DNA from 2 places in the Streptomyces sp. SS1-1 genome. Region 2 is predicted to be linked to the other one. Evidence: predicted binding sites of a transcription regulator. Region 2 holds the regulator's gene; the other holds the start of a gene.
What was found. The regulator HspR, encoded in region 2, represses chaperone genes until heat shock. The targets are predictions, from matches to a motif close to TTGAGNNNNNNNNNCTCAA.

Region 1: the regulator HspR is predicted to act here: its motif matches at 3,669-3,687, upstream of lon (endopeptidase La).

What each region holds. Positions count from the first base shown of each region.
Region 1 is NZ_WBXN01000004.1:4,833,632-4,848,522, forward strand. Features, by position in the region: gene F8R89_RS23700 (multifunctional oxoglutarate decarboxylase/oxoglutarate dehydrogenase thiamine pyrophosphate-binding subunit/dihydrolipoyllysine-residue succinyltransferase subunit) at 1-565, opposite strand, end outside; gene F8R89_RS23705 (sensor histidine kinase) at 856-1,962, opposite strand; gene F8R89_RS23710 (response regulator transcription factor) at 1,959-2,696, opposite strand; gene F8R89_RS23715 (spermidine synthase) at 2,829-3,506, opposite strand; gene lon (endopeptidase La) at 3,710-6,124, shown strand; gene F8R89_RS23725 (lysozyme) at 6,195-7,034, opposite strand; gene F8R89_RS23730 (MarR family winged helix-turn-helix transcriptional regulator) at 7,261-7,752, shown strand; gene F8R89_RS23735 (protein phosphatase 2C domain-containing protein) at 7,964-8,734, opposite strand; gene F8R89_RS23740 (nitrate- and nitrite sensing domain-containing protein) at 9,153-11,954, shown strand; gene F8R89_RS23745 (roadblock/LC7 domain-containing protein) at 11,951-12,454, shown strand; gene F8R89_RS23750 (DUF742 domain-containing protein) at 12,451-12,870, shown strand; gene F8R89_RS23755 (GTP-binding protein) at 12,851-13,465, shown strand; gene F8R89_RS23760 (styrene monooxygenase/indole monooxygenase family protein) at 13,491-14,744, shown strand; gene F8R89_RS23765 (DUF805 domain-containing protein) at 14,820-14,891, opposite strand, start outside.
Region 2 is NZ_WBXN01000004.1:3,835,797-3,850,687, forward strand. Features, by position in the region: gene F8R89_RS18940 ((Fe-S)-binding protein) at 1-2,219, opposite strand, end outside; gene F8R89_RS18945 (MraY family glycosyltransferase) at 2,437-3,501, shown strand; gene dnaK (molecular chaperone DnaK) at 3,596-5,440, shown strand; gene grpE (nucleotide exchange factor GrpE) at 5,440-6,093, shown strand; gene dnaJ (molecular chaperone DnaJ) at 6,127-7,305, shown strand; gene F8R89_RS18965 (heat shock protein transcriptional repressor HspR) at 7,311-7,757, shown strand; gene F8R89_RS18970 (PA14 domain-containing protein) at 7,826-9,532, opposite strand; gene F8R89_RS18975 (PA14 domain-containing protein) at 9,561-11,276, opposite strand; gene F8R89_RS18980 (sugar ABC transporter substrate-binding protein) at 11,581-12,708, shown strand; gene F8R89_RS18985 (helix-turn-helix transcriptional regulator) at 13,032-14,093, shown strand; gene F8R89_RS18990 (helix-turn-helix transcriptional regulator) at 14,072-14,891, opposite strand, start outside.

The sequences.
Region 1 (14,891 bases), 1.0 Mb from region 2:
GCTTGAGGTGGTTGTTGATGACGATGCGGTTGTCGAACAGCAGCTTCACCGGGACCGCGCGGACCGAGGTGGCGGTCGGCAGCTCCAGCGAGGCGTTCATGTTCTTCGCGACGGCGGCGGAGGGGCCGCGCAGCGTGACGAACTCGGGGCCGTCCGCGGAGGCGGCGGCGGGCTCGGCCTTCTTCGGCTGGGCCGGCTTGGTGGCCGGAGCGGGCTTCGCCGCCGGAGCCGCCGGAGCGGCGGGCGCGGCAGGCGCGGCGGCCTTGGCCGGAGCCGGCTTCGAGGCCGGGGCGGGAGCCGGGACCGGCGCGGCGGCGGGAGCGGTGGTCTCCGCGGCCCCCGCGGCCGCGGTACCCGCCGCAGCCGGGGCGGCGGCAGCCCCCGGCTTGTAGTCGGCGAAGAAGTCCCACCAGGCGCGGTCTACCGAATTCGGGTCCTGGAGGTACTGCTGATAGATCTCGTCGACGAGCCACTCGTTGGCTCCGAACGCGGCAGCGGGGTTCTTGCCCGCTTGGTCCGCGTCGGTCGAGATGCTCGATGCGTTACTGGGGGACTGTGGCGACACGGCGAGAACCGCCCTCTTCCGCTTCACAAGGTGATGGACAGCGGGAATCAAGGCTACGCCTCCCCGAGCGGGAAGGTCAGGCCGGGCATGGTCATCGTCGTGTAAGTCACATCGCGAAGCGTGTTTCGGGCTCAGAATTGGCGGGAAACAAGCGTGGTTCCGCTTCAGCGGCCCGCAAATGGGATGGCGCGGCCGCGAGCTGACGCTGCGACGGCGCAGGTCTGTACCTGATCACACGGCCTGTCAGGCACGACGCGTGTGGATCTTGGCGCTCCGCTTCGAACTTTACGTCAACTTTGTACGGACGGCTGCCCTGGAAGTGTGACAAGAATCCGGCAACCCCGATCCGATTCCGCCACGCCGATCCGGCCGCCGTGCAGATCCACCGCCCAGCGCGCGATCGCGAGCCCCAGACCCGTGCCGCCGTCGCTGCCCGGCCCGTGCGGCCGGCTCACCGCGCCCCGGTTGAAGCGCTCGAAGACCCGGTGCCAGTCCGAGCGCGGGATGCCCGGCCCCTCGTCCAGGACCTCCAGCTCCAGCGACTCCGGGTGCGGCCCGCGGCGCGCCTTGACCGTGACCCGGCCGTGCGGCGGGCTGTGCTTGATCGCGTTGTCGATCAGGTTGGCGACGACCTGGTGGATGCGCTCGGGGTCGGCGTGCGCGGTCAGCTCCGGCGGCGACACGTCGAGGTGCAGATGCACGTCGGTACGGGTGTGGCTGCCGGAGCCCGAGGTCATGCCCGCGCGCGCGGAGGCGACCATGTTGGCCTCCTTCAGCACCCCGGACAGATACGGCCACACCTCGAAGCGGCGCATCCGCAGCGGGACGACGCCGTTGTCCAGGCGGGACAGGTCGAGCAGCGTCTCCACGAGCCGGCCCAGGCGCTCGGTCTGCTTCAGTGCCGTGCGCATCGTCTCCGGGTCCGCCTCGGCGATGCCGTCGACCACGTTCTCCAGGACCGCGCGCAGGCCCGCGATCGGGGTGCGCAACTCGTGCGAGACGTTCGCGACCAGCTCCTTGCGCTGCTGGTCCTGGGCCTCCAGCTCGTCGGCCATGAGGTTGATCGTCCCGGCCAGGTCGCCCAGCTCGTCACGGCGGCTCTCACTGACCCGGCGCGTGTAGTCGCCCTGGGAGATCGACCGGGCCACCGTGTTCATCTCGTCCAGCGGATCGGTGAGCGAGTGCGCCACGAACTGCGTGATGAGCAGGGTGGCGATCATCGAGAAGACCGTGATGAAGCGCAGCTCCGTCTGGGTGCGCACCGCGATCATCGACAGTCCGGTGGTGATCAGGACCGCGATGACGACGAGCGCGCCCAGCTTGGTCTTGATCGAGAACGGACGAACGCCGCCCCAGGGCTCCCCGGGGCCTCTCCGCGCGGCCGGACCGTCGCTCATGGCGTCGGCGTCTCCAGGGCGTAGCCCACGCCGTGCACCGTGCGGATGCGCTCGGCCCCGATCTTCCGCCGCAGCGCCTTGATGTGGCTGTCGACGGTCCGGGTGCCGGAGGCGTCCGCCCAGTCCCAGACCTCGGCGAGCAGCTGCTCGCGCGAGAGGACCGCGCGCGGGGTGTTCGCCAGGCACACCAGCAGATCGAACTCGGTCGGCGTGAGGTGCACGTCCTCGCTGCGCACCCGCACGCGCCGCTGCGCGTGGTCGATCTCCAGCTCGCCGAGGCGCAGGATGCCCGAGCGCGGCGTGGTGGCCGCGAGGGCGGCGCGCTCGACGCGGCGCAACAGCACGTGCACACGGGCCGCCAGCTCCCGCATGGAGAACGGCTTGGTCATGTAGTCGTCGGCGCCGACACCGAGCCCGACCAGCATGTCGGTCTCGTCGTCGCGCGCGGTCAGCATCATCACCGGCACCGGCCGCTGGGCCTGCACCCGGCGGCAGACCTCCAGACCGTCGAAGCCCGGCAGCATGATGTCGAGGATCAGCAGGTCGGGCTGCCAGGCCTCGGCCGTGTCGACGGCCGCCGGGCCGTCTCCCGCGGTCTGCACGAGGAATCCCTCGGCGCGCAGACGGGCCGCGATGGCGTCCACGATGGTCGGATCGTCCTCGACCACCAGGACCCGGCGCTGTGCGCCGGGGGTCGCCGCCGTGCCGTTGTGGGAGGTGTGTGTCTGCTCCATCGCCCGCCCCAAAGTTGCTTTCCGGAATCCGTGGGGTGATCCCGCTTACTGGCTGTGCCTGCGCATGCTTGCGATTGACGCTTGAATGATCCGCGTCAGGAAAGCAGAGTACGGGGAGTCACCGTGCCAGGGCTATCCAGGTCGGACGGCGAGGTGCACGACGTCCGGAACGCCCCGGGCAACGGGGATCTCTTCGGTACGCACCTGCTGGAATCCGGCATTGCGCAAGGTTTCTTCGAATTCCGGAGAGGGCTGCGCGGACCATACGGCCAGTACCCCGCCCGGTGTCAACGCCCTTGCGCACGCGGCCAGTCCGCCTGGCGAATACAGGCCTTCGTTGTCCTCGGTGACGGTCCAGCCGGGCCCGTTGTCGATGTCGAGGCAGAGCGCGTCGTACGTGGCGGATGTCTCATACACATGAGTGACGAGGTCGGTCTCCAGGATCGACGTCCGCGGGTCCGCGAGCGCCGCCGCCGAGAGACCGGAGAGCGGCCCGCCGAGATGCCAGTCGATGATCGCGCGCTCGCGCTCCGCGACGGTGATCCTCCCTGGCCGGGGGTCGGCCGCCGCGTGTGCGAGCGAGAACCCGACGCCGAGCCCGCCGATCAGGATGTGCGGCCGTGAACGGTCGCCCAGCGCGTCCAGCGCGGCGTCGACCAGCAGCCGCTCCGAGCGGCCGTCGGACGTGTCCATCAGGAAGCAGCCGTTGGCGATGATCTGGAGCAGATCACCGTGCCGCCGCAGCACCACCTCCCCGTGGGGGCCTTCGCGACGGTCCAGGACTACAGGGGTGTCGTACGAAGTGGGCATCGGCCCATCCTGCCAGTCCGGCGGCGGCCGGGGGCTGCCGGAATAGCCGTGGCAGTTCTGCGGCTCCCTTGCACACCGGGCGGTTCCGGCACCCCGGGTTCCCGGCCGATCGCTGTCAGCGAACGCGTCGGCGGGCCGGGAACAATCAAGGGCCGTCAAGCATTGAGTCGGCGTAACTCAACTTGACTGCCTAAGGGGAGATCATGGCTTCGACGTCCACATCGCTCACCCTGCCCGTGCTGCCGCTCGACGACGAGGTCGTGCTGCCCGGGATGGTGGTCCCCCTGGACTTGAACGACGCCGACGTGCGCGCCGCCGTGGAGGCCGCCCAGGCCGCCGCGCGGTCCACGCCCGGCAAGCCCCGGGTGCTGCTCGTGCCGCGTATCGACGGCACCTACGCGAGCACCGGGGTGCTCGGCACCGTGGAGCAGGTCGGCCGGCTGGCCGACGGTGACCCCGGTGCCCTGATCCGCGGCCGCGGCCGGGTGCGCATCGGTGCCGGCACCACCGGGCCGGGTGCGGCGCTGTGGGTCGAGGGCACGCCGGTCGACCAGAGCGTGCCCGAGCCGCTGCCCGGACAGGTGGCGGAGCTGGTGAAGGAGTACAAGGCCCTCGCCACCGCCTGGCTGCGCAAGCGCGGCGCCTGGCAGGTCGTGGACCGGGTGCAGGCCATCGACGACGTCTCGCAGCTCGCCGACAACTCCGGGTACTCGCCCTTCCTGACCACCGAGCAGAAGGTCGAGCTGCTGGAGACCGCCGACCCGGTGGCCCGGCTGAAGCTCGCCACGCAGCAGCTGCGCGACCACCTCGCCGAGCAGGACGTGGCCGAGACCATCGCCAAGGACGTCCAGGAGGGCGTCGACAAGCAGCAGCGCGAGTTCCTGCTCCGCCGCCAGCTGGAGGCCGTCCGCAAGGAGCTGCGCGAGCTGAACGGCGAGCAGGACGGCGAGGAGTCCGACGACTACCGCGCCCGCGTCGAGGCGGCCGACCTGCCGGAGAAGGTCCGCGAGGCCGCCCTCAAGGAGGTCGACAAGCTGGAGCGGTCCTCCGACCAGTCGCCCGAGGGCTCCTGGATCCGCACCTGGCTGGACACCGTCCTGGAGCTGCCGTGGAACGAGCGCACCGAGGACGCCTACGACATCCAGGGCGCGAAGGACGTGCTGGACGCCGAGCACGCCGGTCTGGACGACGTGAAGGAGCGGATCACCGAGTACCTGGCGGTCCGCAAGCGGCGCGGTGAGCGCGGGCTCGGTGTTGTCGGCGGACGGCGCGGCGGTGCCGTGCTGGCCCTCGTCGGCCCGCCCGGCGTCGGCAAGACCTCGCTGGGCGAGTCCGTCGCCCACGCGATGGGCCGCAAGTTCGTGCGCGTCGCCCTCGGCGGTGTGCGCGACGAGGCCGAGATCCGCGGTCACCGCCGTACGTACGTCGGGGCGCTGCCCGGACGGATCGTGCGGGCGATCAAAGAGGCCGGGTCGATGAACCCGGTGGTCCTGCTCGACGAGATCGACAAGGTGGGCTCCGACTTCCGCGGGGACCCCGCGGCGGCCCTCCTGGAGGTCCTGGACCCGGCGCAGAACCACACCTTCCGGGACCACTACCTGGAGGTCGAGCTCGACCTGTCCGACGTGGTGTTCCTGGCCACGGCCAACGTCCTGGAGGCCATCCCGGAGGCCCTGCTCGACCGTATGGAGCTGGTCCGCCTCGACGGCTACACCGAGGACGAGAAGGTCGTCATCGCCCGCGACCACCTGCTCCCGCGCCAGCTGGAGCGGGCGGGACTGAACGCGGACGAGGTCACCCTCGACGAGGGCGCGCTGCGCAAGCTCGCCGGCGAGTACACGCGTGAGGCGGGCGTGCGCACCCTGGAGCGGTCCATCGCGCGGCTGCTGCGCAAGGTGGCGGCCCAGCACGAACTGGGCGAGCGGGAGCTGCCGTTCACCGTCACCGAGGGCGAGCTGCGCGGGCTGATCGGCCGGCCGCACCACGTGCCCGAGTCGGCGCAGGACCCGGCCGAGCGCCGTACGGCGGTGCCGGGCGTGGCGACCGGACTCGCGGTGACCGGCGCGGGCGGTGACGTCCTGTTCGTCGAGGCGTCGCTGGCCGACCCGGAGACGGGCGCGGCGGGTCTGACGCTGACCGGCCAGCTGGGTGACGTGATGAAGGAGAGCGCCCAGATCGCGCTGAGCTTCCTGCGCAGCCACGGCGCCGAGCTGGAGCTGCCCGTCGCCGACCTGAAGGACCGGGGCGTGCACATCCACTTCCCGGCGGGCGCGGTGCCGAAGGACGGCCCGAGCGCGGGCATCACGATGACGACGGCGCTGGCCTCGCTGCTGTCCGGGCGGCTGGTCCGCACGGACGTGGCGATGACCGGTGAGGTCTCGCTGACCGGCCGGGTGCTGCCCATCGGCGGGGTGAAGCAGAAGCTCCTCGCCGCGCACCGCGCGGGGGTCACGACCGTGATCATCCCCAAGCGGAACGAGCCCGACCTGGACGACGTCCCGGCCGAGGTGCTGGACAAGCTCGACGTCCACGCCGTGACCGACGTCCGCCAGGTCCTGGAACTGGCCCTGTCGCCGGCCACCAGCGACGCGGCCCGGGAGGTTCCGGCGGCGGCGTGACGGACGCCGCCGGACAGGGTGGGGCCCGGGTCCCCGGAAGGGGGCCCGGGCCTTCGCCGTGCGGGGGAGGTCAGCCGTTGGCCAGGGCCACGACCCGGTCGAGCGCGCCGTTGAACCGGTCGTGGTCGCCCACGGTCGGGCCGGTCGACGTGTACTGCCACATCGTGTGGTAGCTCCAGCCGGCGGGCAGTTCGCCGACGGCCGTCGCGTACCGGGCGATCCACAGCGGGTTGGCCGTGGCGAAGGCGCTGGAGTTGCCGGTGCACTGCTTCCACCAGCTCGTCGCCGTGTAGATGACGGCGTCGCGGCCGGTGCGGGCCTTGTAGCGGTTCGCGAAGTCGCGGATCCATGTGACCATCGCGCTCGCGGACTTGCCGTAGCAGGCGTCGCCGTACGGGTTCCACTCGATGTCGAGGACACCGGGCAGGGTGCGGCCGTCGCGGGACCAGCCGCCGCCGTGGTCGACGAAGTAGTCCGCCTGGGTTGCTCCATTGGTGGTGTCCGGCGTCGCGAAGTGGTACGCGCCGCGGATCATGCCCACGTTGTATGAGCCGTTGTACTGCTGGGCGAAGTAGGGGTTGGTGTAGTACGTCCCCTCGGTGGCCTTGACGTAGGCCCACTTGACGCCGCTGGACCAGAGGGTGGACCAGGCGACGTTGCCCTGGTGGCTGGAGACGTCCACGCCCTCCGTCTGGGCGGCCAGGGTGCCGGCGGGAGAGCCGTCGGTGCCGTCGTGGGCGGCGACGCCGACGCCCATGTACGCGGAGCCGCGTGGCGGGGTGGCGTCGTCCCGCGCGGACGACGGCTGGGCGGCCAGGACGAGCAGGGCCAGGGCGAGGACGAGGGTGAGCAGGAGTCCGGTCGGATGGGGGCTGTGGGGGTGGCGCTGTTCGGGTCTGTGCACGGGCATAGCGTGCCTCCGAAGGCTCGGTGACGCATGGTGGGGAACGCGCACGGGTGTGGCGTGAGCATGTCAGTGTCATGCTCCGCCGTACGACGCTAGGCAGCGGACCGGGCTGGTGGAAGAGGGCCTGGCGGCTGCCGTTGGTCTAAGCCTGCGAAATACTGAAGGAGCTGCGGCGATGACGCCGGTTGGCGGAAACTTTCAGGGCCGGGAAAACGAGGCAGGGGCTGACGTGCACGAAGACGGCAACGGCGACGCGACGGCGCCCGGACCCGGGGCTGCCCGCGGTGGTATGGACCAGCCCGAGTTCCTGGACCTGGAACGCGAGTTGACGGTTCTCTTCCGGCGGGCCCGCGCCAAGCAGGGCGAGATGGCCCGCGAGGTCCACCCGGACCTGGAGTCGGCGGCGTACGGACTGCTGGTCCGGCTGGACGAGTCCGGGCAACTGCGCGCCACCGAACTCGCCGCGTTCATCGGCGTCGGCAAGGCCACCATGTCGCGCCAGCTGCGCGCCCTGGAGGACCTGGGACTCGTCGCCCGCGAACCGGACCCGGCGGACGGCCGGGCCTGGCTGGTGCACCTCACCGAGGAGGGCCGCCGCCGCGTCGCCAAGGTCCGCGAGGCCCGCCGGGCACGCTACGTCGCCCAGCTCTCCCACTGGCAACGCGAGGAGGTGGCCGAACTGGCCCGCCTCCTGAACCAGCTGAACCGAGGCATGGACTAGGGCGCGCCCTGCCCGTCCGGCCGGCATCACGGCTTGGTGGGGCCTCACGGTCCCGGCGGCGAAGGGGCGCGGGGAACTGCGCGAACAACCCCCGCGCACCGGAAGCCGCGCGATCACGGCAGGGCCCGAACGGCGCTCCCGCCCAGGCGGCCCCACACACCCCCGCACCCCTGGCAGCCCGCCCACCCGACAACCCCCGGCGGGTCCCGCCTCACAGCTCCACGTACACCACCGACGCATCGTCATGCCGCTTGCCGCGGCCCTCGTGTGCGCGTTCCAGCTCCCGGACCCGCTCCACCAGCGTCCCCGCGCCCTCCTCCCGGATCAGCGCCAGGCAGTCCGCCCAGTCGCCCTGCCCGAAGCGCTCCACCCAGCGGGCCGCGCCGTCCGACAGGGCGGCCAGGGTCCGTACCCCGCCGCGCGGCAGCGTTCCCGTCACCGCGCGCGCCGCCACCGCCGGGTCCGCGGCCGCCGTGAAGAAGCCGCCCTCCCTGTTGCGCAGATGCGCGTCGATGTGGGCGTCCGTCGCCAGTGCCGAACGCGGCAGCCGGGCCAGCCGGTCGTCCAGACGGGCCGTCACCGTGCCGTCGGGCGACTCCACGAGGAGCACCGAGTCGGACAGCACGAGGTACTCCACCGCCCCGGTGGACCACCGCGCGAGGACGACGGTTGCCTGCGGCGTGCGCGGGTGAGAAAGGTCACAGGTCCCCGCGTGGGCCTCGGCCGTACGGGCGATGGCACGGCCCAGCACGTCCGCGAGCGGAACATCGGGGAGGGAAACGGTCAGTTCGGTCAGCGCCCCGCCCAGGCGTGCGGTGAACCAGTGGACGGAGTGCCGGCACCCCGTCGCGTCCCTCGGCGGCGTCACCCCGTCCAGGACGACGAGGGCCCCGCCCCGCCCCGAAGCGGGCAGGGCGACACTCGCGAAGTCCTCGTTGGCGCGGTCCGGATCGCCCGACTCCGAAACTAGCTCGGTACGCATCCGGCCAGTCTGCACGAGCCCTTCACAAGGTCTCCCAGGAGGGCGCGACTCCCGCCGGATCGTCACGGCCGCGCAGGTCACCCGCCTGATTTGGGAGGAATGCTGGACTCCGGCAAGGCGTGGCGGCGAATACTGCCACCGCCCGCCGCAGACGTCCAACCGGCCCACCGCGCACGGCGTCCGCACACGCCACGGGAACTTGCCCGCCAACTCCCCTCCGGGGTTCACTCCTTCGGGTGGCGGCTCAGGTGATGTGCGGCCGTCGCCCACCCGCACTGGGAGGGTCGGGGACCGGTGAGGGCCACCCCGGGCGCGAACCCAGTCGCGAGCTTGGGGGAGGGGTGTACGTACGGTCGACGCCAGTTGACGACACGTCATCCGGACCCATGGGTACCACGAGTCAGGAATGCGAGCACCGGTGCAGAAGACGCGGCCTCGTCGCTCAGGCAAGCAGACGGCCTCCGCAGGAGGCGACCAGCCCATCCCCGGCACCGCCGACGCCCCCGCCCCGGCGGGCAAGGGACGCCCGACCCACGTACGGAACCGGCTGATCGTGGCCGTGGCCGTCGTGGCCGCCGCCATCGCCGGCGCCGGAGTCCCCTCGGTCGTCGCCGCCTCCGGGCAACTGCACGACACACAGAGCACGGTGACGCTCGCCGAGCAGACCCAGAACGCGCTCACCCTCGCGCACTCCCTCGCCGACGAGCGCGACGAGGTCACCTCCTACATCGCCGCCGGCCGCCCCAAGTCCAAGGCGCCCAGCGAACAGCGCAGCGCCCGGGTCGACCGGCAGGTCGAGGAGCTGCGCGCCGACACCGACCTCCCCGCCGGGCTCCGCGACGACCTCGAGGGCGTCGCCACCCTGCGCCGCTCCGCGCTCACCGGCAAGAGCAGCGCCCTGGAGGCGCACGCCGCCTACACGGGCGCCGTCACCGAACTGCACCGGCTCGCCGAGCAGCTGGCCGAGGAGATGCCGTCCCGCGCCGGCACCGGCGCCCACGCGCTCGCCGAACTGGACACCGCCGTACAGCAGGCCGCCGCCGCCCGCGGACTGCTGCTCGCCGCGCTGAGCGTGCCCACCACCACCCAGACCGTGATCGACCCGCTCACCGGGGTCGCCACCACCCGCAAGACCGCCTCGGACGCGGACGCCAAGCAGCGCGACGCTCTCACCACCGCCGCCCAGCAGGCCCGGCTGCGTTCCGACGCGGCCCTCGCCGGCTTCCGCGACACCGCCGCCCCGGCCGCGCGCGCCTCCTACGACTCCACCGTCACCGGCCCCGAGGTCGACACCGCCGAGCGCTACCTGGCCGCCCTCACCGACCAGCCCACGTTCTCCGACCGCGACCTGGCCACGAACACCCGCCGTGCCTCGGCCGCCCTGTCCGCCCGCGTCGACTCGATGCGCGGCGCGGAGTCCGCGCTCTACGACCGCCGTACCAAGGCCCTGGAGGAGCTCCGCGACGACGACGTCACCGCGCTGGAGATCCACATCGCGATCCTCGGCGCGCTGATGCTGCTCGCCGTGGGCGTCGCCACCGGCATGGCCCGCAGCCTCACCCGCCCCCTCGCCGTGCTGCGGCTCGGCTCCGCCCGGCTCGCGGGCGCCGCCGACCCGGCCGCCGAGGAACCCGTGCGGTTCACCGGCCGCAAGGACGAGTTCGCCCAGGTCGTCGACTCCGTCAACGCGCTGCACACCCGCGCCGTCGCCCTGCACGAGCGCATCGCCACCCTGGAGTCCGACCGCAAGCACCTCGTCGGGCAGCGCCAGAAGATGGCCGACGCCCGCGAGAAGCTGCGCGGCGAACTCGCCGAGTCCGCCGCCCAGCTGGAGCGCCTGCGCGACAGCATCGGCGGCACCTTCGTCAACCTGGCCCTGCGCACCCTCGGCCTGGTGGAGCGCCAGCTCGGCGTGATCGAGGGTCTGGAGGAGCGCGAGCAGGACCCCGAGCGCCTCGCCACCCTGTTCAAGCTCGACCACTTCGCCACCGTCATGCGCCGGCACAGCGAGAACCTCCTCGTGCTGGCCGGCACCGAGCACGTTCAGCAGCACGCCGGGCCGGTGCCGCTGGTCGACGTCGTCCGCGCCGCCGTCAGCGAGATCGAGCGGTACGAGCGGGTCCGCATCGCCGCGCTGCCGCCGCACGCGCACGTGGCGGGGTTCGCCGCCGACGACCTCTCCCACCTGCTCGCCGAACTCATGGAGAACGCCACCTCGTTCTCGCCGCCCGACCTGCCCGTCGAGGTGTCCGGCTGGCTGCTGGAGAGCGGCGAGGTCATGCTCTCCGTGCAGGACGAGGGCATCGGCATGGCCGGCGACCGGCTGACGCGGCTCAACTCCCGCCTCGCCGAGTTCGACCCCGAGGCCACCTACGACCAGGAGGGCGAGGACGGCCTGGGCCTCGGCCTGTACGTCGTCGCCCGTCTCGCCCACCGGCACGGCGTCCGCGTCCAGCTGCGCGAGCAGAAGCAGGGCGGCGTCGCGGCCGTCGCGGTCCTGCCCGCGGGCCTGCTGGCCGCCGCCCCCACCGCCGCGGTCCCCACGGACGCGCCGCGCCCCGCCGGCAGCCACACCTTCTCCCTGCCGGGCGCCGACGCCGAGGCCAACTCCAACCACCTGCCGGCCCGGCCGAAGGGCGCCGACCCGCTGGTGGAGCTGGCCGAGAAGGCCGTCCAGCGGCAGGAGGCGGAGCCGCCGTCCGAGGCCGAGGGCGCCGAGCCCGATACAGGGGATGAGACGCCCGCCGCGCAGGAGGCACCGGCCGAGCCCTCGCCGTCCGAGACGACGATGGAGCTGCTGATCCCGGAGCCCGCCGCCGCCCCGGCCGAGGAGTCGCTGCCCGAGCGGCCCGACCCGTACGCCATCGGCCCCGACGCCCACGAGCGCACCCGTGACGAGGCCGAGCAGGCGGAACAGGCGGAACAGGCGGAAGAGGCCGACGAGGACACGGAGCCCGTCACCGACAAGGGCCTGCCCAAGCGCACCCCCAGGATCACCACACCGGCCGCCCCGCCACCGCGGCGCGGCGGCACGGTCGACGCCGAGGCCCTGCGCCGCCGGCTCGGCGGCTTCCGCAAGGGAGCCGAGGCCGGCTACCGCGACGTCGAGGCGGAGATCGCCGAACGCACCGGACAGAACAAGGCACCGGCCACGCCCGCCGAGGCGCGCACCGAATCCGAAGCAGCCACGGGGGGCACAGTCGAGGAGGCAAGCAGTTGACCGCGCCCAGTACCTTCGGACTGAGCAGTGAAGCCCGCAACCTGCACTGGTTGTTGACGAATCTGGTCGAGGAGGTGCCGGGTATCCAGTCGGTCGCCGTCGTCTCCTCCGACGGCCTGCTCCTCCTCTCCTCGGACCAGGCACGCAACGACGAGGCCCGCGAGGCGAGGCCCACGGACCGCTCCGGCCCGCGCGGGTCCTCCGCCGACCTCGCCACCGTCGTCTCCGGCATCGGCAGCCTCACCGTCGGCGCGGCCCGCCTCATGGAGTTCGGCGGGGTGAAGCACACGATGGTCGCGATGGAGGAGGGCAGCCTCTTCGTCATGTCCATCAGCGACGGCTCGCTGCTCGGTGTGCACGGCTCCGCGGACTGCGACATGAGTGTCGTCGCCTACCACATGGCGCTCTTCGTCGGCCGGGCCGGCCACGTCCTCACTCCCGAACTCCGCAGCGAGCTGCGGAAGTCGCTGGAGCCCGCGTCGGCAGGGAGCACCCGATGAGCAACGCCCCGAGGAACCGGCCACAGCTCCCCGTGCGCGGAGGTGACCGAAAACCGGCCCGCGTGCGGCCGTACTCGCTCACCGGCGGCCGCACCCGCTTCGGTCACGTCCTCCTGGTGGAGACCTTCGTGGCCGCGCTGGAGGCCCCCGAGGAGCGCAAGGAGCTCACGAAGGGCTCGCTCAGCACCAAGGTGATGCCCGAGCTGCGGGCCATCGTCGAACTGTGCCGCCGGATGCGTACGGTGGCCGAGATCGCCGCGCTGCTGAAGATGCCGCTCGGCGTGGTCCGCGTGCTCCTCAGCGACCTGGCGGACCAGGGAAAGATCCGTGTGTACGGCACCGGAACCGGTCATGGCACCGGCCGTCCGGACCGGGCTCTGCTCGAAAGGGTGCTGAGTGGACTCCGTCGTCTTTGAGGACACGACCGAGGAAGACCTGAGGTCCTGGCAGACCGACCGCACCCGGGCCCCGATCGCCACGAAGATAGTCGTGGCCGGCGGGTTCGGCGTCGGGAAGACCACGCTGGTCACCGCGGTCTCCGAGATCACACCGCTGCAGACCGAGGCGCTGATGACCGAGGCGAGCGAGGAGACCGACGACCTCACCGCCACGCCCGGCAAGTCGACGACCACCGTGGCCATGGACTTCGGGCGGATCACGCTCGACGACGACCTGGTGCTGTACCTGTTCGGCACACCGGGCCAGCAGCGGTTCTGGTTCATGTGGGACGACCTGGTGCGCGGCGCGATCGGCGCGGTCGTCATGGCCGACACCCGGCGGCTGAAGGACTGCTTCCCCGCGCTGGACTACTTCGAGAGCTGCGGACTGCCGTACGTCGTGGCGGTCAACCACTTCGACGGCAGCGAGCGGTTCGAACCGGAGGACGTGCGCGAGGCGTTGACGATCCCCGCGCACATACCTGTAATGATCATGGACGCGCGGCGCCGGATCTCGGTGATCGAGACCCTTCTGTCCCTGGTGGGACACGCGCTCGACGTCACCCCCGAGTGAATCGCGGTTAGGAGCCCTCACCCGCATGCGGAAGATACTCGTCGTCGGGGCCGGCCAGTCCGGTCTCCAGCTCGCCCTCGGACTCCAGTCCCACGGGTACGAGGTCACCCTGATGTCCAACCGGACCGCGGACGAGATCCGCTCCGGGCGGGTCATGTCCACCCAGTGCATGTTCCACACCGCACTCCAGCACGAGCGCGACCTCCAGCTGAACTTCTGGGAGTCCCAGGCCCCGAAGATCGAAGGACTCGGTGTCTCGGTCGCCGCCCCCGGCTCCTGGGCCGAGGGCCCGGCGGCCCGCGCGATCGACTGGCTGGGCCGGCTCGACGGGTTCGCGCAGTCCGTGGACCAGCGGGTGAAGATGGCCGGCTGGATGGAGACCTTCGCCCAGCGCGGCGGCCAGCTCGTCATCCACGGCGCGGCCGTCGGCGACCTCGACTACTTCTCCCGCACCTACGACCTCGTGCTGGTCTCCGCGGGCAAGGGCGAGCTCGTCCAGATGTTCGGCCGGGACGCGCAGCGCTCCCCGTACAGCGAGCCCCAGCGCGCCCTCGCCGTCGCCTACGTGCACGGCATGGGCCCGCGCCCCGAGCACCCCGGCACCGAGGCCGTCCGCTGCAACCTCGTCCCCGGCGTCGGCGAGCTGTTCGTCATGCCGACCCTGACGACGTCCGGGCGCGCGGACATCCTGTTCTGGGAGGGCATACCCGGCGGCCCGCTCGACGTCTTCGACGGCGTGAAGGACCCGGCCGAGCACCTCTCCCTGACCCTGGAACTCATGGAGCGGTACGTGCCGTGGGAGTACTCCCGCGCCACCAAGGTCGAGCTGACGGACGCCGGCGGCACGCTGAGCGGGCGGTACGCCCCGACGGTCCGCAACCCCGTCGGCCGGCTCCCCGGCGGCGGCCTGGTCCTCGGCGTCGCGGACGTCGTCGTGGCCAACGACCCCATCACCGGGCAGGGCTCCAACTCCGCGTCCAAGTGCGCGGCCGCCTACCTCGCGTCGATCCTGGAGCACGGCGACAAGGAGTTCGACGAGGCCTGGATGCGGGCCACGTTCGACCGCTACTGGGCCACCGCCCAGCACGTCACCAAGTGGACGAACGCCATGCTGGCCCCGCCGCCGGAGCACGTCCTGAACCTCATCGGCGCCGCGGGCGAGCTCCAGCCGGCCGCCGACCGCTTCGCCAACGCGTTCAACGACCCGGCCGACTTCGAGAACTTCTTCTACGAGCCGGAGAAGACCGAGGCCTACCTGGGCTCGCTCGCCGGAGCCTGACCGCGGCACGACCCGACGGCGGCCCGCCCCCCCAGGAGGGGGCGGGCCGCCGTCGGGTGGGCGAGGGTGAGGTGATCAGGCCGCGGCCGGGACCAGCTTCGGGTTCTCGCCGTACTTGTTCGCCAGCCACCCGCCGGAGCGGTCCGT
Region 2 (14,891 bases):
GTCTTGACCGACTCCAGCAGCAGCTGGGCGACGTCGACGACCTGGATGGACTCCTTGGCCTTGCCGTCGTTCTTCTTGCCGTTGACCGAGTCGGTCAGCATGACGAGGCAGAACGGGCACGCGGTGGAGACGATGTCCGGGTTGGTGGAGAGGGCCTCGTCGACGCGCTCGTTGTTGATGCGCTTGCCGATCCGCTCCTCCATCCACATCCGGGCACCACCGGCGCCGCAGCAGAAGCCGCGCTCCTTGTGGCGGTGCATCTCCTCGTTGCGCAGACCGGGGACGCTGGCGATGATCTCGCGCGGCGGCGTGTAGATCTTGTTGTGCCGGCCCAGGTAGCACGGGTCGTGGTAGGTGATGATGCCCTCGACCGGGGTGACCGGGATCAACTTGCCCTCGTCCACCAGGTGCTGGAGCAGCTGGGTGTGGTGGATGACCTCGTAGTCGCCGCCGATCTGCGGGTACTCGTTGCCGATCGTGTTGAGGCAGTGCGGGCAGGTGGCGACGATCTTCTTCGCCGACCTCGGCTTCTTCGACTCGGGCGTCACGTTGCCCTCGTCGTCCATCTCCTCGCCGAACGCCATGTTCAGCGCCATGACGTTCTCCATGCCGAGCTCCTGGAACAGGGGCTCGTTGCCGAGGCGGCGGGCGGAGTCACCGGTGCACTTCTCGTCGCCGCCCATGATCGCGAACTTGACGCCCGCCATGTGCAGCAGTTCCGCGAAGGCCTTGGTGGTCTTCTTGGCGCGGTCCTCCAGGGCGCCGGCGCAGCCGACCCAGTACAGGTACTCGACCTCGGTGAGGTCCTCGATGTCCTTGCCGACGACCGGGACCTCGAAGTCGACCTCCTTGAGCCACTCCAGGCGCTGCTTCTTCGCCAGGCCCCAGGGGTTGCCCTTCTTCTCCAGGTTCTTGAGCATCGTGCCCGCCTCGGACGGGAACGCGGACTCGATCATCACCTGGTAGCGGCGCATGTCGACGATGTGGTCGATGTGCTCGATGTCGACCGGGCACTGCTCGACGCAGGCGCCGCAGGTGGTGCAGGACCACAGGACGTCCGGGTCGATGACGCCGTTCTCCTCGGCGGTGCCGATCAGCGGGCGCTCGGCCTCCGCGAGGGCGGCCGCGGGGACGTCCTTCAGCTGCTCCTCGGAGGCCTTCTCCTCGCCCTCCATGGTCTTGCCGCCACCCGCGAGCAGGTAGGGCGCCTTGGCGTGCGCGTGGTCGCGCAGCGACATGATCAGCAGCTTCGGGGAGAGCGGCTTGCCGGTGTTCCAGGCGGGGCACTGCGACTGGCAGCGGCCGCACTCGGTGCAGGTGGAGAAGTCCAGCAGGCCCTTCCAGGAGAACTGCTCGACCTGGGAGACGCCGAAGACGTCGTCCTCGCCGGGGTCGGCGAAGTCGATCGGCTTGCCGCCGGACGTCATCGCGGGCAGGGCGCCGAGCGCGGTCTCGCCGGTGGCGTTGCGCTTGAACCAGATGTTCGGGAACGCCAGGAAGCGGTGCCAGGCGACACCCATGTTGGTGTTCAGCGAGACGACGATCATCCACACGAAGGACGTGCCGATCTTGATCATCGCGACGAAGTAGACGAGGTTCTGCAGCGTGGTGACGCTCAGGCCCTTGAAGGCGAGCACCAGCGGGTACGAGGCGAAGTACCCGGCCTCGTAGCCGTCGACGTGGTGGAGCGCGCCCTCCAGGCCCCGCAGGACGTAGATGGCGAGGCCGATGGTGAGGATGACGTACTCGACGAAGTACGCCTGGCCCGCCTTGGAGCCGGCGAAGCGGGACTTGCGGCCCGGACGGGACGGCAGGCTCAGCAGCCGGATCACGATGAGCACGGCGATGCCGAGGATCGTCATCAGGCCGATGAACTCGATGTACATCTCGAACGGCAGGAACTCACCGATGACCGGCAGCGTCCAGTCGGCCTGGAAGAGCTGCCCGAACGCCTGGGCGAGGGTGGGCGGCAGCGTCAGGAAGCCGACCGCGACGAACCAGTGGGCGATGCCGACGATGCCCCAGCGGTTCATCCGGGTGTGACCGAGGAACTCCTTCACGAGCGTGACGCTGCGCGCGTAGGGGTTGTCGGTGCGGCTGCCGGCCGGCACCGGCTGGCCGAGCTTGAAGTACCGGACGAACTGGCCGATGGCGCGTGCGAGCAGCGCAACGCCGACCACGGTCAGCACCAGCGACACGATGATCGCGGCGAGTTGCATTTCGGGGCTCCTCGGGCCTGCGAGGGGGTGGTTCGAGGGGGTCCCTCGACATGACTGGCGACATTACTAAGCGGTAACTTATGCAGTCCTCTGAGACTACCCGCATCCTCCGTCGCACTGTAGTCAGGGGTGAGGTGATCTGGGTCGCTGAGGCTTGCCTTAAGAACCGATCGTGTTATTCATCCCGAAATGGTATATACGGCACTAACCTGACTCCGTGCTCTACGGGATCACCGCCGCCACCACCGCCCTGCTGGTCACCGCCCTGCTGGCGGCGCTGCTCCGTCTGCCCGCTCTGCGGTTCGGCATTCTCGACCGGCGCCGCCAGCGCCCGCTGCCCCTGCTCGGCGGGGTGGCGGTCGCCCTGGTGACCTGCCTGGTCGCCGCCGCCGGCGAGTGGACCGGGTACGCCCCGCTGGGCTCCGAGATCATGCGGCTGCTGGTCGCCGCGGGCGCCGTCGCCCTGCTCGGGCTCGTCGCCGACGTGCGGCGGGTCAAGGCGCGGTTCCTGGTCGGCGGTACGGCCGTCGCGGCGGCCTGCGTGGTGCCGTACCGCGACATCGGGTTCCTGCTCGCGGTGCCCGCCGTCGCCTGGATCGTCCTGGTCGCCGTCGCCTTCAAGGCGCTGGACCACGCGGACGCCCTGGCCGGCACGGTCGGCGTGCTCACCGCCTTCGGGGTGGGCGTCTGCGCGGCGGCCGAGGTCATGGACGAGCTGGCGGTGCTGCTGAGCGTGCTGGCCGCCGCCCTCACCGGTTTCCTGCTGCCGAACTGGCATCCCGCGCGGATCGGGCTCGGCGCGACCGGCTCGCTGTTCGTCGGGTTCGTGCTGGCCGCGTCGCTGGTGACGACCCGGGCCGGGCACGACCCGGCCGTCAGCGCCGGGGTCCTCTACGCCCTCTCCGCGCTCGCCGTCACCGACGTGGCCCTGGTCGCCGTCTCCCGGCGGCTGGCCGGACGGCCGCTGCTGCGGGGCGCGCCGGACCATCTGGCGCACCGGCTGCGGCGGGCCGGCCTCACCCCGCAGGGCACGACCGTCGCGCTGGGCGCCGCCGCGCTGCCCGGGGTGGTCGTCGGCGTCCTGGTGCACCTGGGGCGGCTCGGCGGGGCGGCGGTGTGGTGGGTGGCGGCGGGCTCCGCGCTCGTCGTCCTCGGCCTGCTGCACATCAAGCCCTACGGCCCCAGGCGTCAACCGCGCGTACCGGAGCAGGACTCCGTCCGTGTGTCCCGGCGTATGGCATCGTCGCAGGTGAGCGCGCAGTTGCGTGTAAGGAACGGATAAGACTTGAGCCAGGTCGACTCAGCTCTGTTGACCCGTCGCGAGCCGTCATGCACACTTGAGTCCGTTCCACTCAAGTCAGCTGGAGGAATCAACCATGGCACGTGCGGTCGGCATCGACCTGGGCACGACTAACTCCGTCGTCAGCGTTCTGGAGGGCGGCGAGCCCACCGTCATCACCAACGCCGAGGGTGCCAGGACCACGCCGTCCGTCGTCGCCTTCGCCAAGAACGGCGAGGTGCTGGTCGGCGAGGTGGCCAAGCGCCAGGCGGTCACGAACGTGGACCGGACCATCCGGTCCGTGAAGCGTCACATGGGCACCGACTGGAAGATGGAGCTCGACGGGAAGCCGTTCAACCCGCAGCAGATCTCCGCCTTCATCCTCCAGAAGCTGAAGCGTGACGCGGAGTCCTACCTGGGCGAGAAGGTCACGGACGCGGTCATCACCGTCCCGGCCTACTTCAACGACTCGGAGCGCCAGGCGACGAAGGAGGCCGGCGAGATCGCCGGTCTGAACGTCCTGCGCATCGTCAACGAGCCCACCGCGGCCGCGCTCGCGTACGGGCTCGACAAGGACGACCAGACGATCCTCGTCTTCGACCTCGGTGGCGGCACCTTCGACGTGTCCCTCCTGGAGATCGGCGACGGCGTCGTCGAGGTGAAGGCCACCAACGGTGACAACCACCTCGGTGGTGACGACTGGGACCAGCGTGTCGTCGACTACCTGGTCAAGCAGTTCCAGTCCGGTCACGGCGTGGACCTGTCCAAGGACAAGATGGCCCTCCAGCGCCTGCGCGAGGCGGCGGAGAAGGCCAAGATCGAGCTGTCCTCGTCCACCGAGACCTCGATCAACCTGCCCTACATCACCGCCTCCGCCGAAGGCCCGCTGCACCTGGACGAGAAGCTCACCCGGGCTCAGTTCCAGCAGCTGACGGCCGACCTGCTGGAGCGCTGCAAGACCCCGTTCTTCAACGTCATGAAGGACGCCGGCGTCTCCATCAACGAGATCGACCACGTCGTCCTCGTCGGTGGCTCCACCCGTATGCCCGCCGTCGCCGAGCTCGTCAAGGAGCTGACCGGCGGCAAGGAGGCCAACAAGGGCGTGAACCCGGACGAGGTCGTCGCCATCGGCGCCTCGCTCCAGGCCGGTGTCCTCAAGGGTGAGGTCAAGGACGTCCTGCTCCTCGACGTGACCCCGCTGTCCCTCGGCATCGAGACCAAGGGCGGCATCATGACCAAGCTCATCGAGCGCAACACCACGATCCCGACCAAGCGGTCCGAGATCTTCACGACGGCCGAGGACAACCAGCCGTCCGTGCAGATCCAGGTCTACCAGGGCGAGCGCGAGATCGCGGCGTACAACAAGAAGCTCGGGATGTTCGAGCTGACCGGTCTGCCGCCGGCGCCCCGCGGCGTCCCGCAGATCGAGGTGTCCTTCGACATCGACGCCAACGGCATCATGCACGTGACCGCCAAGGACCTGGGCACGGGCAAGGAGCAGAAGATGACCGTCACCGGCGGCTCCTCGCTGCCGAAGGACGAGGTCAACCGGATGCGCGAAGAGGCCGAGAAGTACGCGGAGGAGGACCACGCCCGCCGCGAGGCCGCCGAGACCCGCAACCAGGGCGAGCAGCTCGTCTACCAGACGGAGAAGTTCCTCAAGGACAACGAGGACAAGGTCCCGGCCGAGGTCAAGACCGAGGTCGAGTCCGCCGTCGAGGAGCTGAAGGCCGCGCTCAAGGGCGAGGACACCGCGCAGATCCGCACGGCCACCGAGAAGGTCGCCGCGGTCTCCCAGAAGGTCGGCCAGGCCATGTACGCCGACGCCCAGGCCGCCGGAGCCGGCGCCGAGGGTGCCGAGGCCGGTGGCGCCAAGGCCGCCGACGACGACGTGGTCGACGCCGAGATCGTGGACGACGAGCGTAAGGACGGTGCGGCGTAATGACGGAGGAGACCCCGGGCTTCGAGGAGAAGCCCGACGTCCCCTCCGGCGCCACCCCTGACGACGCCGAGCCGAAGGCCGCGCCCTCGCCGAACAGCGAGGGGACGGCCCCGGCCGGGGACGGACACGCAGACCCGGGCCTGGTGGCCCAGCTGGACCAGGTGCGCACCGCGCTCGGCGAGCGCACCGCGGACCTCCAGCGCCTCCAGGCCGAGTACCAGAACTACCGCCGCCGTGTGGAGCGGGACCGGATCACGGTCAAGGAGATCGCCGTCGCGAACCTCCTGACCGAGCTCCTTCCGGTACTGGACGACATCGGCCGCGCGCGGGAGCACGGCGAACTCGTCGGCGGATTCAAGTCCGTCGCGGAGTCGCTGGAGACCGTCGCGGCGAAGATGGGCCTCCAGCAGTTCGGCAAGGAGGGCGAGCCCTTCGACCCGACGATCCACGAGGCGCTGATGCACAGCTACGCGCCGGACGTCACCGAGACGACCTGCGTCGCGATCCTCCAGCCGGGGTATCGCATCGGCGAACGCACCATCCGCCCCGCGCGGGTGGCCGTCGCCGAGCCCCAGCCGGGCGCGCAGGCCGCCAAGGAGGAGTCCGCCGAGGCGGCCGACGACAAGGAGAGCGGTGGCCCGGACGAGGGCTGACGTTGAACCGATGAGGAAGGAGGGACGTCGAGGATGAGCACGAAGGACTTCATCGAGAAGGACTACTACAAGGTCCTCGGCGTCCCCAAGGACGCCACCGAGGCCGAGATCAAGAAGGCGTACCGGAAGCTCGCCCGCGAGTTCCACCCGGACGCCAACAAGGGCAACGCCAAGGCGGAGGAGCGGTTCAAGGAGATCTCCGAGGCGAACGACGTCCTCGGCGACCCCAAGAAGCGCAAGGAGTACGACGAGGCCCGCGCCCTGTTCGGCAACGGCGGTTTCCGCCCCGGTCCGGGCGGCGCGGGCGGCTCCTTCAACTTCGACCTGGGCGACCTCTTCGGAGGCACCCAGGGCGGCCAGGCCGGAGCCGGCGGTTTCGGCGGTGGACTGGGTGACGTCTTCGGAGGTCTGTTCAACCGCGGCGGCACGGGCACGACCCGGACCCAGCCGCGGCGCGGCCAGGACATCGACACCGAGGTCAGCCTCAGCTTCACCGAGGCGATCGAGGGGGCGACGGTCCCCCTGCGGATGTCCTCCCAGTCGCCGTGCAAGGCGTGCGCGGGCACCGGCGACAAGAACGGCACCCCGCGCGTGTGCCCGACCTGTGTCGGCACCGGCCAGGTGGCCCGCGGATCGGGCGGCGGCTTCTCGCTGACCGACCCGTGCCCGGACTGCAAGGGCCGCGGCCTCATCGCCGAGCACCCCTGCGCCGAGTGCAAGGGCAGCGGCCGGGCCAAGTCGTCCCGGACGATGCAGGTGCGCATCCCCGCCGGAGTGTCCGACGGGCAGCGCATCCGGCTGCGCGGCAAGGGCGCGCCCGGCGAGCGGGGCGGCCCCGCCGGTGACCTGTACGTCACCGTCCACGTCGACGCGCACCCGGTCTTCGGGCGCAAGGACGACAACCTGACGGTGACCGTCCCCGTGACCTTCGCGGAGGCGGCGCTCGGCGGGGAGGTCAGGGTCCCGACCCTGGGCGGCCCCGCCGTGACCCTGAAGCTGCCGCCGGGCACGCCCAACGGCCGCACCATGCGGGCGCGGGGCAAGGGCGCGGTGCGCAAGGACGGCACCCGCGGGGACCTCCTGGTCACCGTCGAGGTGAGTGTCCCGAAGGACGTGACGGGGAAGGCTCGTGAAGCGCTGGAGGCGTATCGCGAGGCGACCGCGGGTGAGGACCCGCGGGCGGAGCTGTTCCAGGCCGCGAAGGGAGCATGAGTCAGATGGACGGTCGTCGGCGCAACCCGTATGAACTGACCGAGGAGACCCCGGTCTATGTCATCTCGGTGGCGGCCCAGCTGTCCGGCCTGCACCCGCAGACCCTCCGTCAGTACGACCGCCTCGGCCTGGTCTCCCCGGACCGCACGCCCGGGCGGGGCCGGCGCTACTCGGCCCGCGACATCGAACTGCTCCGCCAGGTGCAGCAGTTGTCGCAGGACGAGGGCATCAACCTGGCCGGCATCAAGCGCATCATCGAACTGGAGAACCAGGTCGCCGCGCTCCAGACCCGCGTCGCCGAACTGCAGGCGGCCCTGGACGGAGCGGCGGCGGCGATGCAGCAGCGCGAGGCGGCGGTCCACGCCTCGTACCGCCGCGACCTGGTCCCGTACCAGGAGGTCCAGCAGACCAGCGCGCTGGTCGTCTGGCGCCCGAAGCGGGCGAAGGACTAGGACACCCGCACAGCACGCGAAAGGGGCCCGGAGATCTGTCTCCGGGCCCCTTCGTGTGCGCTACGGCATCACTCGTCGGGAGGTCCGGTGACGGGCTCGGTGACGGTGACGTACGAGAACGCACCGCCGTCGGTGAAGAGGGAGTTGCCGGCGCGGTCCCGGGCGACCACGGCCCAGCGGACGTCCTGGCCCGTCGGGTCCCAGACCTCGTGGGAGTAGGACAGCGCCTCGTCCTCGCCCCGCCTCGGAATGACCTTGTCCCACTCCGCGTACACCCAGGTGCCGTCGACGAACTCCCCGCGGTAGACGACGTAGGCGGAGACGTCCTGCTCGGTGTTCGCCTGCCACCGCAGGACGATGTCGTAGCCGTCCATGGCGCCCCGCAGCCCGCTGACGGCGGCCGGGGCCAGACCGGTCGCCGGGGCGACGGCCGTGGCCGGCGCCGAGGCGGCGGACTCCTGTTCCTGTCTGTCCACGGCGGTCACGGTGTACACGTACGAGCGGCTGTGCCGCACGTTCGTGTCGGTGTACGACGTCTGCCGGGGGCCGACCTCGTCGACGAGCCTGCCGTCGCGGTAGATGCGGAACGTCGACAGGTCGGAGGCGACGGGCGCACTGGACGCCTTCCACGTCACGGTGATGCCGCTGCCCGCCGTCGGGTTCGCCTCGACGGCCACGGGCGCGGAGGGCGCCCAGTCGTCGCGCGCCACGTACGCGCCGGCCGACTTCGCGGACGTGTTGCCGGCCGCGTCCACGGCCGAGACCCAGTAGCTGTAGTACAGGTTCTCCTTGACCGTGGAGTCGACCCAGGACGTGGACGTCACCTTCGCGACCTGCACGACCGGGTTGTCGCCGCCGTCGTCGTCCCAGCGCCGATGGACGACGTACCGGGTGGCCCCGGGGACCGTCTTCCAGGTGAGCCGGACGCCGGGCTGACTGTCGGTCGCGGCGAGCCCCGTGGGGACGGCGGGCGCGGTCCGGTCCGGTGTGGTGACGAGCTGGTCCGTCGTGCCCGTGCCCTCGTTGCCCGCCTTGTCCGCGGCGCGGATCTCGTAGTAGTACGACTCGCCGGTGGCCGGCGGGACGTCGGTGTACGTGGTCGCCTTGGTGGTCGTCAGCTTCTTCCAGCTGCTGCTCCCCTTGAGGCGGCGGTAGACGCGGTAGCCGGCGAGGTCCATCTCCTTGTTGGGGGTCCAGGTGAGCTTGGCCTTGCCGGTGGTGGTGTCGTAGGCGGCTTTCGCGCCGGTGGGGGCGAGGGGTTTGGTCTTGTCGACGGTGGCGGTGGTGCGGGGGGTGTAGGTGAACTTCACCTTGGCGTTGCCGGTCCAGTTGACGTAGTCGACGCGCAGGGTGTGCTTGCCCGACGGGATCGTGACGTTGAGCGTCTTGGAGACCGTGGTGGAGGTGTTCTTCCACAGGTCGATCTTGCGGGTGCCGTCGAGGTACACGCGGATGCCGTCGAGGGCGGAGGCGGTGAGGGTGAAGGGGCCGCCGGAGCCGAAGTCGCGGGTGACGCTCCAGCGGACGCCGAAGTTGTCCTTGGGGAGTCCGGAGGCGGGGGCGCCGGACCAGCTCTGGTCGATGGCGGTGTCGCAGTCGGTCTTCTTCGGTGTCCCGGAGAACGTGGTGTTCGCGAAGAACTGGCGCTTGAAGACCGGCGAGGTGCAGGACACCGCGGCCGACGCGGGCGCGGCGAGGGCGGTGAGCAGACCACCGGCGGTGGAGAGCACGACGGCGGTGGCGGTCACCGCTGTCGCGCGTCTGGCTGGGTTCATGGGTTCCGTTCGGTCCGTTCTCGAGCGGTCACTGGGCGGGGGCCGTGATGGCGTAGTCGCCCGTGGGGACGGACTCCGTGCCGTCGGCGGCGACAGCGGTGACCCAGTAGTAGGACGTGGTGCCGCGCGCGGCACCGGTGTCGACGTACTCCGTGGCGCCAGGCGCGGCGACGTCGATCCGCTCGTAGGCCGAGGTGCCGCGGTTCCAGCGGTAGATGCGGTAGCCGGCCGCCTGCTCGGGGGCGTCCTCGCCGAGGCCGTGCCAGCTGAGCCGGTTGCCCTCGTCGCCCTCGGCGCCCGCCGCCTCAAGGGTGAGAGGGGAGCCTTCCGGCGTCTCGACGGACGGCGTGGTGTCCAGTTCCGTCGCCACCACGATCTGGGCGTCACCGGTCCACTGGAAGGCGGAGTTGCCGGCGTCGTCGACCGCGTCGACGATGAAGCAGGACTCCTCGCCGTCCGGGAGCGTGGTGTAGGCGTACGACGTCGTGTCGGCGGACACGTAGTACCCCGGGTAGAGGGAGCACACCTGCTCCTCCTCGTCGCCCCAGAGTTCGCCCCGGCGCACGACGTAGCTTCGCAGGTCGGGGGTGGGGTTGGCGTCCCAGCGCACCTCGAAGCCGTACTCGGTCGGCGTGACGGTGACGCCGGTGACCAGCGACGGCGGGGTCTCGTCGCGGCGCCGGCCGCTGACGGAGGAGGAGCGGGCCGACTCGTTGCCGGCGGCGTCCAGCGACGTGACCCGGTAGTGGTACGTGGTGCCCTCGACAGCGGTGGTGTCGACGTAGGAGACCTGGGCGGTGGTGCCGACCCGGGTGTACGTGCCGTCGGCGCTCGCGGACCGGTAGACCCGGTACGACGTGGCCTCGGCGGCGGCCTTCCAGCCGACCCGCAGGCCGTTCTCCTGGGACGCGGTGGTCAGCCCGGTGGGCGCGGCGGGTGCGGTCCGGTCGAGCGTCGTCACCGGCTGGTCCGTCGTGCCTGTGCCGGTGTTGCCCGCCTTGTCCTTGGCGCGGATCTCGTAGTAGTACGTCGCGCCCGTCTTCGGGAGGGTGGTGTCCGTGTACGACGTGGAGGTGGTCGTCGCGAGGGGCGTGGTGCCGAACGAGGCGCCCTTGAGGCGGCGGTAGACGCGGTAGCCGGCGAGGTCCATCTCCTTGTTGGGGGTCCAGGTGAGTCTGGCCTTGCCGGTGGTGGTGTCGTAGGCGGCCTTGGCGCCGGTGGGGGCGAGGGGTTTGGTCTTGTCGACCGTGGCGGTGGTGCGGGGGGTGTAGGCGAACTTCACCTTGGCGTTGCCGGTCCAGTTGACGTAGTCGACGCGCAGGGTGTGCTTGCCCGACGGGATCGTGACGTTGAGCGTCTTGGAGACCGTGGTGGAGGTGTTCTTCCACAGGTCGATCTTGCGGGTGCCGTCGAGGTACACGCGGATGCCGTCGAGGGCGGAGGCGGTGAGGGTGAAGGGGCCGCCCGAGCCGAAGTCGCGGGTGACGCTCCAGCGGACGCCGAAGTTGTCCTTGGGGAGTCCGGAGGCGGGGGCGCCGGACCAGCTCTGGTCGATGGCGGTGTCGCAGTCGGTCTTCTTCGGTGTCCCGGAGAACGTGGTGTTCGCGAAGAACTGGCGCTTGAAGACCGGCGAGGTGCAGGACACCGCGGCCGACGCGGGGGTGACCGTGGTGAGCAGGGTGCCCGCGGTGGCGAGCGCGACCGCCGTCGCGGCGGCGGTGGTCGCGCGTCTGGCTGAGTTCATTCGATCCTCTGGTCGAGTACGGGACGGCGGTGCGAGCCGTCTCGAACAGGACTCATCACGAACGGGGTTGGTTGTACGAATTCCGCTACGCCGTCCGCCGGGTCCCCGCGTGAGGTTCGGTGGAGGGGGTGTAACTGGTGATCTGCGAAGTTCCGCAATGTCTTTACATGATCGACGGAGCGTAGTGTTGCGCACTCGTTAAGTGGTTCCGCTTGACGCTGGGGGGCGTCGGCGCGTTGTCTTTTCAGACATTGGGGCGCAATGGCGCGCCCGTGTCCCGAAGGCACCAGAAGTGAGCTTCCCTATGCGTCCCTTGCGCTCTCTGCGCCGTACCGCCACCGCCGTGGCCGCCGCTTCCACGATGACGCTCGCGCTGGGCGCGTGCGGCGGACTGGGGGTCACAGGGGACAGCAGCGAGGCGAGCCCGACCAAGGGCAACGACATCACCGTGGGCCTGCTGCTGCCGGAGACCGCGAACACGCGTTACGACAAGTTCGACTACCCCATCATCAAGGAGAAGGTCGAGAGCCTCACCAGCCGTCAGGGCAAGGTCGTCTACCGCAACGCCGACGCGGACGCGAAGAAGCAGGAGCAGCAGCTCCAGCAGCTCGTCGACGACGGGGTGGACGTCATCCTGCTGGACGCCGTGGACGCGCACGCCATCGCGGGCGGGGTGCAGAAGGCCAAGGACGCCGGTATCCCGGTCATCGCCTACGACCGCCTCGCCGAGGGCCCCATCGACGCCTACGTCTCCTTCGACAACGAGCTGGTCGGCGAGGTGCAGGGCCGTTCGCTGCTGGAGGCGATGGGGGAGGTCGACTCCTCCGACAAGATCGTGATGATGAACGGGTCGCTCACCGACCCGAACGCCAAGCAGTTCAAGTCGGGCGCGCTCTCCGAGCTCAAGGGCACGGTGGACATCGCCAAGTCCTACGACACCAAGGACTGGAAGCCCGAGAACGCCCAGGCCAACATGACCGAGGCGATCAACGAGATCGGCGTGGCCAACATCAAGGGCGTCTACTCCGCCAACGACGGCATGGCCGGAGGCGTCATCAAGGCCCTGGAGGCCGCGGGCGTGACCAAGCTGCCGCCCATCACCGGCCAGGACGCCGAACTGGACGCCGTGCAGCGCATCCTGACCGGCGAGCAGTACATGAGCGTCTACAAGTCCTACCCGCACGAGGCCGAGAGCGCCGCCGAGATGGCCGTCGCGAAGGTCCAGGGCAAGGACATCCAGTTCGACTCCCTCACCCAGGACCAGGTCGACAGCCCCACCCACCAGGACATCCCGGCCCTGCTGGTCCCGGTGGCCGCCCTGACCAAGTCGAACATCGACAAGACGGTCCTGGCCGACGGCATCTACAAGCTGTCGGAGATCTGCACGGCCAAGTACAAGGCCGCGTGCCAGCAGGCCGGCCTCAGCAAGTAGCCGACCGGCCCACGAACGACCGGAGCCGCCGGGGCAGGACGCCCCGGCGGCTCTTGCGTTGTGCGAACCCGGGGGTCGCAAACCGGCCGCCGCTCGGGCGACAGGGCCGGAAAACCCCCATCAGGTTGTTGCAGCCCGGCGCCCCTGAGGGACGGAAATACCGGGATACGGCGGGATGTTGTGCCCCGGCGCGCGGCGGGAGCCGTGTTGCGGACCACGGCCCGTCCGCGCATAGTTGCGCTGCGGAAGCGCGAGCGAACCTCACGCCCGCAGGGCCGGGCGCGGTACCGGCGCGCGAGGCGAGACCGGGGGTGGATGGAGCGATGGCCGGGCACGGGGAGCAGGAGCATCCCCATGGCGCCGACCGCCTGTGCGAGACCGGGGACCGCGTGTACTCCCGGGCCGTACGCCGCGGACGGGTGTCCCGCCAGGACGCGGAACCGGTGCCCTGCCTGCTGGAGCTGGCGCTGCTGCACCCGGACCCCGACGACATGGACTGGCTGGTGCCGACCTCCCCGCAGGAGGTCATGACCCGGCTGCTGCGCGGGATGTACGAGGAGGTCAGCACGGCCCAGCTGCGGATGGGCTCGGCGGTCGCGGCCTTCGAGCGGTACGCCGGACTCGCCCCGCTCCCCCGCCAGGCGTCCGGCGCCGAGGGCACCGCCCTGCGCATCCTCGACGGCGACGCGCGGATCCAGGCCGCGCTGGACGAGGCGACGCGGGCGTGCACCAGCGAGGTGCTGACCGTGCAGCCCGGCGGCATCCGCCCCGAGCACGAGCTGACGGAGGGTCTGCACCGGGCGATGGCGCTGCGCGGCCGGGGCGTGCGGATGCGCGACCTGTACACGCATGTGGCCCGGCACGGGCAGGGGCTGCTCAACTACCTGGAGCTGATGGGCGACGCGGTGGAGGCCCGCACCCTGGACGAGGTCATCGACCGGCTGATCCTCTTCGACCGCACGGTGGCCTTCATCCCGGCGAACACCGACCGCACGATGGCGCTGGAGCTGCGCCACCCGGCCCTCATCAACTACCTGGTGACGGCGTTCGACCGGCTGTGGCGGCTCGCGATCCCGCTGACCGCCCCGATCCCGGACACCGGCTTCGAGGGCGTCTCGCACCGGGAGCAGTCCATCGCCGCGCTGCTCGCGGAGGGGCACCAGGACGCGGTCATCGCGGAGCGGCTCGGCATCAGCGTGCGCACCTGCCGGGCGCACATCGCCCGCCTGTCGGAGACGCTGGGCGCGGCGAGCCGTACGCAGCTCGGGGTGCGGATCGCGCAGGTCGGCCTGGACCGGGCGGCCCGCGCGGCCCAGATCCCCGGCCGGCAGCCGTTCGGCGTCACGGCCGGGCGTGACGCGGCTCAGCTGCCTCCGGGCCGGTGATCCTCGTTGAGGATGCCGGACTGGGCGATGAGATAGCCGAGCTGGGCGCGGCTGCCGCTGCCCAGGGCGGTGGCCAGCTTGGCGATGTGGGCCCGGCAGGTGCGGACGTTCATCCCGAGCCGGCGCGCGATGGCCTCGTCGACGTGGCCCTCCACCAGGAGCTTGGCGATGGTGTGCTGGATGTCGGTGATGCCGTCGGGGGCGGTCTCGTAGGGGGCGTGCTCGCTCAGCGGGACCGCGCGGCTCCACATGAACTCGAAGACCTTGATGAGGTACCGGATGAGCCCGGGGTGCCGTAGCTCCAGGGCGACCTGCTGGTCGTCGCGGGTGGGGATGAAGGCGACCGACTCGTCGCAGATGATGAGGCGCTCGACGAGTTCGTCGATGGTGCGGTACTCGACCTTGCCGTCGGAGAGCTGGGCGACGTAGGCCAGCTTGCCGGGGTTGTAGCGGACCGTGTGCTGGTAGAGGGTCCGTATGCGCACCCCGCGCTCGATGAGTGGCCGGTCGCGCTCCAGGCCCTGCAGGAGGCTGGCCTCGGAGATACGGGTGCTGGGCTGGATGGTGAGCATCTCGGTCTGGCACTGGGCGGTGGCCAGGTTGAGGGCGGCGTTGATCCGCTCGCCGCCCTCCAGGACCGTGATCGAGTGGGTGCTCCCGGTGACCTGGGTGCTGAGGTCCATGAAGGGCTGGAGGGACTCGGTCAGCTCGACCGACAGCCGGCGGCGCTCGGCGATCTCCCGTTCGATGGGATTGAGCCGTTGGGCGAGCGCCACCGAGGCGGGGAGGGGGATCAGC